DNA from 3 places in the Chryseobacterium phocaeense genome. Region 2 is predicted to be linked to each of the others. Evidence: riboswitches for the same ligand, from Rfam matches in the RefSeq annotation. Region 2 holds a riboswitch; each other region holds the start of a gene.

Region 1 (3,285 bases), 830 kb from region 2:
GTATTGTCGACTACGATCAGGTTTTCCAGCTGATTTTCTTTGGAAAAGTTAATCAGCTCTTCAACATTTGACGGATGCTCTGCCACTGAAACCTCATCATTCCAGTCTGCATTAAATCCTTTTTTATTGAAAGCAATTTTTCTTGAATTGGCTACTGCCACTACTTTTAGATCTATTTTCTTACGTCTTTTAATTTCTTCCGACGACTGTAAAACCTGCTCTATCAAAGTCTTTCCTACATTTCCGTGGCCAATGATGGCCAGGTGAACGGTTTTAGGCTTTTTGAAGATCTCAGATTCGATGACATTCTTCGTTTTTTCATCCTGAGATGAAGTCACGACTATATTCACCCTGTTTTCCCCTGACACCTGGTTTAAAAGCAATGGAAACACATTATTCCTTGCCAGCTCAGCAAGCACTTTATTAAAATCTTCCGCCACAAATCCCAGTACGGAAACATTATTGATGCTGTAAATCTGCGAGACTTTCCCGGATCTTCTTTCTGCTTCAAACTCGTCGATCAGACAGGCTACCGCTTTTTCTGCGTCTGCTTCATTAACCAGGATAGAGATCCCGTTTTCAATGGCCTGCTGGGAGATCACTCCTACACTGATTCTCGCTAAGGTAAGGGCTTTAAAAATTCTTCCGTCGATCCCGATTTCACCTAAGAAATCTTCACCTTCGAATTTGATAATTGATCTGTTTTTTAAAAACTTTATTTCGTTAGCATTTTTCATTCTACAAAATATTTTTTATGATAGTATTTAATTGTTCGTATTCCATTAGGAAGGCATCGTGCCCGTGAATTGACTGTATTTCGTGATAGAAAACCTCTTTGTCTTTTTCTTTCAGCTGCTCAAAGCACATTCGGATTTCTGAAGCCGGAAAAAAAAGATCGGTATCTACAGCCACCATGTGCATTCGTGCACTGATCTTTTGCAGATGATCTTCTTTGGTATTAATGTTCATCAGCAGGTGATTCATCAGCTTATAGGATTTCAAACTAAACCTTTCGTTTAATGAATTTCCGTGATAAACCAGCCAGTCTTCCGATTCCAGCCGCTGATTTCCTTGGTGATATCTGTTTTGAAATCTGTCATTTAGAGATTGGGGGGTTCTGTAACACAGCATGGCATGTATTCTTGCTTTCTGCAGGGGTTTATCGTTGCTATTCAACAGGAATTTCTGAACCAGGCACTGGGCATGGAGCCAGTCGTGTGTTCTGAAATCACATGCAATAGGAATAAAAATTTCCGAAAGCTGTGGTTGTATAGCGAGCATTTCCCAGCCAATTCCTCCTCCGAGAGAGCCTCCGATAATGGCGTAAAGATTTTTGATATGAAGTGCTTCTAAACCTTTCAGGAATATTTTTGCTATATCTGAAGGGGTAAAGTCTTCGTATTCGTCAATTAAAAAATGATCATATCCGTTTCCGGGGATATTGAAAGACAGAATGGTATATTTCTTCGTATCGATGACCTGATTTTCTCCAATCAATTGTTTCCACCAGCCTTTTTCTCCGGAAACATTTGAATTTCCGGTCAAAGCATGATTGATGAGTACAACAGGAGCCGTAAACAGGTCTTTCCCGAAGATCTGATAAGTCAACGGGATATGGTATTCCTTTTGGGAATGGGTTTGATACGAAAGATTAATATGGTTTAGTTCTGTTTTCAATTCTATTATTTTAATACAATTGAAAATGCCACAGGAAATGGCTGAAAAGAACTTCAGTAAGTTATCTGTCCAAAATAAATTGGTAGAACGTAGCACCTTCTCTGTTTGCACAAAGGGTTGCTAAGGTTTCACAGGGTCTAATCCCTCAACCTTTCTTGATAACATTTTCAATATTTGAATGAACGCGATGCAAAGATAGTTTTTTTCTTTTAAATTTTGCAATAAAAATTTTTTAATATTCAAAAAGCCTGTAATTACAAGTGTTTCAGAGCAGTGTTAAGAATTATTCAGATGGAAGGAATTGGAATTATTTTTCAAAAAAACTACCTTCGTACTGAAAAAATGATGAGATATGACTGCTGAAAAAGAAAGATTACAAGATATTAAATGGAAAAACTGGGGGCCATACGTCAGCAACCGTCAATGGGGAAATGTACGTGAAGACTACAGCCCGAATGGGAATGCCTGGCACTATGCCAACCACAATAATGCGGAAAGCTACGCATACCGTTGGGGGGAAGAAGGTATCGCAGGAATCTCAGATGTGAAACAGATCTTCTGTTTCGCTTTTTCATTTTGGAACCGGAAAGACAAAATTATCAAAGAACGTTTTTTCGGGCTGAGCAATCCGCAGGGAAATCATGGAGAGGATATTAAGGAAATCTTTTATTATTTAGACAATACACCTACGCACAGCTATATGAAGATGGTGTATAAGTACCCGATCAACTCTTTTCCCTATGATGATCTTGTTGCTGAAAACGGAAGACGCAGCAAAAAGGAACCTGAATATGAGATTTTTGATACGGGAATTTTTGACAATGATGAGTATTTTGATATTTTCATTGAATACAGTAAAGCTGATCACAATGATATTCTTGCAAGAGTAACAGTGCACAACAGGAGCCAACAGGATGCGCCAATCGTGATCGCTCCCACGGCATGGTTCAGGAATAACTGGAAATGGGGCTACAACACGTACAAAGCGCAGATGAATGCTTCTTTTGACGGATGCATCGACATTAACCACGACAGTATTTCAATCAAAAAATTCTATTCCAGAAATCTGGGTGCTAAAAGTGCCTTCTGCGAAAATGAAACCAATACGCCTAAATTATACGGAGCTCCATATCCGGGAAACACGTACTTTAAAGATGGTATTAATGATCATATTATATACGGAAGCAATACGGTAAATCCGGAAAAGCGGGGAACCAAAGCTTCTTTTATTATAGATGAAATCATCGGAGCCGGCCAGTCCAAAACCTTCGATTTCAGGCTGTGTCCTGACGAAATTGATGAACCTTTTGAAAGCTTTGATAAAATTTTTGCTACGCGTATTGCTGAAACAGACGAGTTTTATCACGAAATCCAGAGTGAAACCACGAATGAAGATGAAAGAAACGTACAGCGACAGGCTTTTGCAGGACTTTTATGGAATAAGCAGTTCTATCATTATAACGTAGGAAAATGGCTGAAAGGTGATCCAAACCATGAAGCTCCCAGAAATTTCAATGATTATGTAAGAAATACGGAATGGAATCACCTTCACAATAAGGATATCATTTCCATGCCGGATAAATGGGAATATCCGTGGTATGCCACATG
Region 2 (3,285 bases):
TTGGTTTCCGTATCTATCGCATTGGCAAAGAACCTTCCGCTTTCTACATTGTACGGCTCCAGTCTGGGGTCTGTAATATTGCTGGTGATCACGATCCTGTCTTTTACTTTGATCCAGTATCCGTCCACCGTAACAGAAAGTCTGTTCACCGGCTTCAGCGTGAATCCTGCACTGGCGTTCACTGAAGTTTCCTGCTTAAGCTTATCAAATCCAAGTGCGCGGGCCGCATCACTATCATTCCTGAAAATACCTTTGGTGACAATTCCGGAGCCTGAAGTTGCAATATCTGCGTAGGAATTGTTAAAATACTGCTGTTGGAGTGATGGCGCTCTGAAACCCGTTCCTATAGCCGCTCTCACCGCATAGTTTTTTACAAATTCATATCTTACGGCCAGTTTTCCATTCAGGGTATTTCCAAAATCCGAATAATTTTCAAATCTTCCGGCAAGGTCTATGTTTAATTTTTTAGCCAAATCATAAGATATATCCGCATATACGGCTGTCGAGTGTCTGGATTTTTTCAGGGCATTATCAGGAGAGAACCCGATAAACGACTGTGATCCTCCATTTCCTTCCACTACAGATCCCGGACCGGCAGGATTTCCATTCACATCGTACCTCGTATAAGAGGCTTCATCTCCGGGTTTGATCTGGTACTGTTCAAAGCGGAATTCTCCACCGAATGCAATATTAAACTGATTCAGATTTTTAGAAACATCAAGATTTACCGTATTCTGAAGAAAACTGTGCGCTCCTGCATAGAAATTTGTAGGGGATTTTGCTCCTAATGAAGCATTATTGGTATTGTTTACATTATAATTGAAGGTATTGCTTCCGAATGTATTGCTTAGATCTACCAGCCAGTTGTTCACATTATATTTGGCTCCCACAGCATAGGAAAAATCGTAGATCTGGGATCCCAATGAAGCCTGAAACCCGTTTGGATAAATGGATTCTACAACATTGGATTTTTCACCCGGCAGCCTTCTGAACCCAAAGCCTTTTCCTTCTTTAATGCTGAATCCCCCAAAAGAATAAAGTTTGATGCTTTCACTTAAAGGATACTCCGAATTGAAAAACAGCTGAGCCTGTCTGATCTGCGCATCCCCGATCTGGAAATTAAAATCATCACGGGTCAGCCCTCTTTCAGCCAGTTTCTGATCATCAGCAGCTCTTGCAGCAGAAGGATCAGCAGCAAACTCATAGGCAAAATTATCCCCGAAAATATCCAGATCATGATTCTGGGTTCTTGTTGTTTTTCCCCTGTGGCTGAGCTGTAAGGAAAGGTTCACGTAAGAATCTTTTTTTCCCAGCGAAGAGCCGTAATTGATGCCGGCCTGGTAGGTTTCGCCATCATTTCTTCCACTGATTCCGTAAGAAGCTGATGCTGATGCACCAATATCTTTTTTCAGGATGATATTCACCACGCCCGCAATGGCATCAGAGCCGTACTGGGCTGCAGCGCCATCCCTCAATACTTCAATCCGGTCAATAGCAATAACGGGAATTGTACTGAGATCCGTTCCTACAGACCCGTTTCCAACGGTGTTCTGATAATTAACCAGGGAAGTGGTATGTCTTCTTTTTCCATTAACCAGCACCAGAACCTGATCCGGCCCCATGCCTCTTAACGTGACAGGATCAATATGTTCCGTACCATCTGAAGCGGACTGTCTTACCGAATTAAATGACGGAATCACATAATTCAGAAGATCCTGAACTGTAGTCTGCGGCGCAGATTTCTGCAATTTTTCTATGTTGATAATATCTACCGGAACCGGTGTTTCCAGCTTTGTTCTCTTTGCATTCCGGTTTCCTACGATCACTACATCTTCAATCTGAGTTCCTTTTTCCTGCTCCTGTGCGTTCACCAAAACCGCTCCCAGAAGTATCACAGACAGGCTTAATTTTTTCATCTTTGTCTTATAAATTAATAATAATATCCCCCGCGGACCTCATCCGCAGCTAAAAAAGACTTCAAGAAATGGAATTGTTGTCAGAATATTGACTTTCTCATCTTCCCCGTCAGCGGGTTGGAATTAGCACCTTTACACTTTTTAGAGACGTGCAGGTTGCTAAGGTTTCATAGGGCCAAATCCCTCCACCTTTCTTGATAAATCTACTGCAAAAGTAGACTAATATTTTGAATTAACCAAAAGCCTGCTTACAACATAAGGCATCTCGGAAATCTGTAGTTAAAAAAAATCTGCGTTATCTGCAAAGTCCGCGTGAGATATCTTAATAAAAACAGGCTTATTCTTTTGTCTTAAAACAAAAGAATCAAAAATTCAAGACTGGAAACTTCCGCTAAAAATAAATCCTGTTCTCTAAAAATTCTAAAACTCGTGCGGATTTAACAGTACTGCTTCGGTACAGTATTTGTGCCGCACTCAAACAGTAGAATTTTCTTAACGTTCACAGGATTAATTTTCTTAACGCTCCATTTTCCTAAGTCGGTTTCTCACTACCATAAATTACTCACAGATGGCTTTTCGATTTACATAAATATAGCAGATGTATCGGGATGTTTGCGTATATTTTTTAACATTAGGTTTTTAAAGCTCTTGTCACTTTTACGGTTAAGCTTTTTAACTACAGATGGCATAGAGTTTAACAGATAATTGCGTTGAATTTAATATTATAAAATTAATTGGTTTGCAAACCAGCAGCCTGCTTACAACATAAGCATCTCGAAAATCTGTAGTTAAAAAAAATCTGCATTATCAGCAAAATCCGCGTGAGATATCTTAATAAAAACAGGCTTATTCTTTTGTCTTAAAACAAAGAATCAAAAATTCAAGACTGGAAACTTCCGCTAAAAATAAATCCTGTTCTCTAAAAATTCTAAAACTCGTGCGGATTTCACATTGCTGCTTCGACACATTATTCGTGCCGCACTCAAACAGTAGAATTTTCTTAACGTTCACAGGATTAATTTTCTTAACGCTCCATTTTCCAAGTCATTTTCTCACTATTGTAAAAATTATCCCAGACAAAATCTTATGTCAATCTGTGGCTTTTATGGTAAAAATAAACAAGGGATAATTTTCATTACCCCTTGATTTTATATTATTTAATAATCATCTTCTGAATTGCAACTCCCGTCTCAGAACGAAGATGAACCAGGTAGGTTCCCGGTGGGTAACCTGCTTTTAATTCATGGGTTCCGCTTTCCTGATTGAGTTTAAACGAATCCATTTTTTTACCGCTCATATCATAAATGGTGATTTCCCCGTTTTTAGCCTTGTGATAGATTAATTTGGCTAAACCGTTCTTTACAGGATT
Region 3 (3,285 bases), 670 kb from region 2:
CCTATGTTTAAATTAAGATTGGTTTCCCATTTTACATCATTCGTCTGAATTTTTTCGAGAACGGTTCCCGGCTCGCCAAGGTTATTGTAAAATTTATATAATTCCTGGTAAGCATAATACAGTGAAGATCCGTTAGGTCTGCGGAGCTTATCGTTCCCTTGTCCTCCGTAACTTGCACGCAGTGTCAATTGGTTGAAAACATTCAGATTTTTGATAAAATCTTCATTGGAAGCTTTCCATGAACCTCCCACTGACCAGAATTTCCCCCAGCGGTTATCGGCAAAGAACCTGGAAGAACCGTCTGCCCTTCCTGATACAGAAAAGAAATACTTGTTGTTAAAGTCATATTCTGCTCTACCTAAGAAACTCAACAGGGAAAATTTGTCGCTGTTTCCGCTGAAGCTTCCCAACAAAGCGGCTGCGTCCGGCTCATAATAGTAAGGCAGCGAAAACTGGCTTCTGGAGCCGGATAAGGTTTGATAATCATATTTATAAAATTCCTGGCCTGCCAGAACATTCAGGTGATGTTTTCCCAGTTTCTTGTCAAAAGTCAGGATATTACTGGTCGTATAAGAAAGCGTTCTGCTGTTTGATTTCGTTACCGAACCACCGGTTTCACTTCCCTGCCCGATCAATGGGTTGGAATAATAATGACCATTGTAATTCACTAAATCAACAGAAAAACTGGTTTTAAATTTCAGCTCCGGGAGAAACGTAAAATCTAAAAATCCTTTCCCTGAAAAGTTATCCTCCTTATTTTCGTTTTTATCAAGAGGAAGCGTTGCCGCGGCATTCTGGTTCTGCAATGCACTTGTCGGCCTGTATTTTCCGAAATCATAAATCCTGTTTCCGTCTGCATCATATCGGTAGCTCCCGTCAGCATTTCTTTCATAATAGGGATAGAAGGAAGGAATCACTCTGGCCGCATTAATAATATTGTCGGTTCTTGAATCCGAGGATGGCGGCGCATTCTGAATACTGTTCGTATAGCTTAGGTTCACCCCTGCATTCAGCCATTTTTTAACTTCTGAATTAATTTTTAATCTGGTCGCAAATTTCTGGAAACCGGACTCAATCGCAATCCCTTTGTCATCAAGATACCCTAATGAAAAGAAATAATTACTTTTCTCACTGCCTCCGCTGATATCAAAATCCACCTGGCTTCTGGAAGCTGTGCGCTGAAGAATATCTCTCCAGTCATCATTCCACAGTGCTTTTGCGCCCGGCACGAGCTTTCCGTCGGTACCGACAGGATTGGGGAAACCGGTTCCGTAAGGATTGATTCCCAGGGCAGTCACCAGATTGTCACTGGCCATCTGCCCTGCCTGCTGAGCAGTGATCTGTCCGGATTTGTATCCGTTTCTCAATGCTTCCCAATACAACTGGAAATATTCATCGGTGCTTACCTGTTTGTAATCTTTTACCGCTCTGTCTGAAAATCCCTGGCTGATATTAAAATTAATCCTCGATTCTCCTTTTTTACCGGATTTCGTGGTGATAATGATGATACCGTTGGCTCCTCTGGAACCATAAAGGGAACTGGCCGTAGCATCTTTCAGGACGCTAATGGACTCAATATCATTCGGGCTGATGGAATTGATATTTCCGTCAAAAGGAATTCCATCCACAACATACAACGGATCACTTGAAGCGCTGATAGAACCCACTCCCCTGATCCGTACAGAGGCTGTGGCACCAGGCTGTCCGGAAGCACTTACTGCCTGAACACCCGGAACCTGCCCTTCGAGGGCTTTGGTAATATTGGTAACCGGCCTGTTATTGATCTTATCACTTGAAATGGTAGCCACTGAACCCGTATAGCTTGTTCTTTTTGCTTTCCCATAAGCAATCACGACTACTTCATCAATTTCTTTTTCTCTGATGGTATCTTTTTTCGGCTTTACTTCCTGTGCATGGGCACTGAATATTCCCAGAAAAAATACAGCTACCGGGGGAATCCAGGCTTTAGAATTAATTAAACCTTTGCTAATCATAATCAATTTTATTTATCATATATTAAAAATTAACCCTTTGCAGAAAAGACAGCAAAGGGCATCGACAGATACGATAAACCAAATGCTTATTTTTCCTTTAAAGGCTGAATGTAACACCTTGCTCCGGGGCAGGTTGTTAAGATTTCACAGGGTCAGTTCCCTCCATCTTTCTTTATAAGCCGATCGAAATATGTTTGCAAATCTAAAAACAATTAGTCCACAAAACAAGTAGACTTTAATATTTTTAATGATAATTTTATAAAAACTAAAGTTAATTTTATCATAAATGCACTAAAAATAGAGGTTTACATAAAATGAGAAATGTTAAAATATGAGATATATCATTAAATATAATATAATTTTAACAACAGAAAAATGGCTGCCTTTTACAGACAGCCATTCGACAAAATTTCACTTTATAATAGATTAATACAATCTCTGAATTGAAATAAAAACCTCCAATGTATTGTCAGCAGTAATTGAATCTGTTGTTACATTACCATTGCTTCCGGTAAAAGATTTATTATCAACACGAAGCACATAATACACGCGGTACCATTTATTATCAGCCGTAGTCACATCAAAAGTTACCGTTTCATTTCTTCCCTGCGTAAGATAAACCCCGTCATCAAATTGCGCATAATTGTTAGGGAAAATCACCAGGTTGGCTCCATGGGAATCCCCCGTATGGGTAGACACTTCAGAAACCCAGACTTTCGCATTGGAAGAAGTGATATTATAGAGTCGCGGATCCATATTGGTACTCGCTCCTGTTCCGTCGAAAGCACCGGGCGATGTGATAAATGCATCAATCCTGAAGGTGTTATTCAGTACCGGAAGGTCCGTAAGATACTGGCTCAACAGGAAAGAGGCCGACTTACGGGGAATGGAAGAATGATAAAATACCAGATCCCCAGGAGAAATCCCATCTCCGGCACCTACGATAGCACTGCAGCTTTTTCCTCCGATTGTTAGGGGAAAAGTCGTTGGTGTAGGACTCGTCACTGTAGGTGTTCCTGACACCGTATAGCTTAGTACTCCGGATCCGGAATTAAAATTCCCTGCAGATAATGTTGCCGTAAGTCCGTTTACAGGACCGATGACCTGAGAGGTATATACTCCTCCGTTTCCACCGATGTAAGGTACATTCATGGTCCCTGTATAAGGAACCCCGGCGGTATAAGTACTTGGGGAAAGTGTAATCCCGTTGCAGGTAATACTTCCCAGTGTGCCGGGTGCAAGAGATCCGTTATTAAAGGTTCTCCATTCCGTTCCGTTCCAGAAAACATAC

The links. A riboswitch is a leader RNA that binds a small molecule or an ion and turns the genes downstream of it on or off. The one in region 2 is predicted to bind S-adenosylmethionine.
Region 1: another riboswitch for S-adenosylmethionine. It lies ahead of B7E04_RS06160 (alpha/beta fold hydrolase); the one in region 2 lies ahead of B7E04_RS02355 (TonB-dependent receptor plug domain-containing protein).
Region 3: another riboswitch for S-adenosylmethionine. It lies ahead of B7E04_RS05415 (SusC/RagA family TonB-linked outer membrane protein); the one in region 2 lies ahead of B7E04_RS02355 (TonB-dependent receptor plug domain-containing protein).

The regions. Positions count from the first base shown of each region.
Region 1 covers NZ_LT827014.1:1,019,574-1,022,858, reverse strand. The annotation lists gene B7E04_RS06165 (ACT domain-containing protein) at 1-737, opposite strand, end outside; gene B7E04_RS06160 (alpha/beta fold hydrolase) at 739-1,677, opposite strand; SAM riboswitch class I at 1,736-1,842, opposite strand; gene B7E04_RS06155 (MGH1-like glycoside hydrolase domain-containing protein) at 2,030-3,285, shown strand, end outside.
Region 2 covers NZ_LT827014.1:194,151-197,435, forward strand. The annotation lists gene B7E04_RS02355 (TonB-dependent receptor plug domain-containing protein) at 1-1,916, opposite strand, end outside; SAM riboswitch class I at 2,011-2,120, opposite strand; gene B7E04_RS02360 (alpha-amylase family glycosyl hydrolase) at 3,070-3,285, opposite strand, start outside.
Region 3 covers NZ_LT827014.1:867,922-871,206, reverse strand. The annotation lists gene B7E04_RS05415 (SusC/RagA family TonB-linked outer membrane protein) at 1-1,994, opposite strand, end outside; SAM riboswitch class I at 2,078-2,175, opposite strand; gene B7E04_RS05410 (hypothetical protein) at 2,421-3,285, opposite strand, start outside.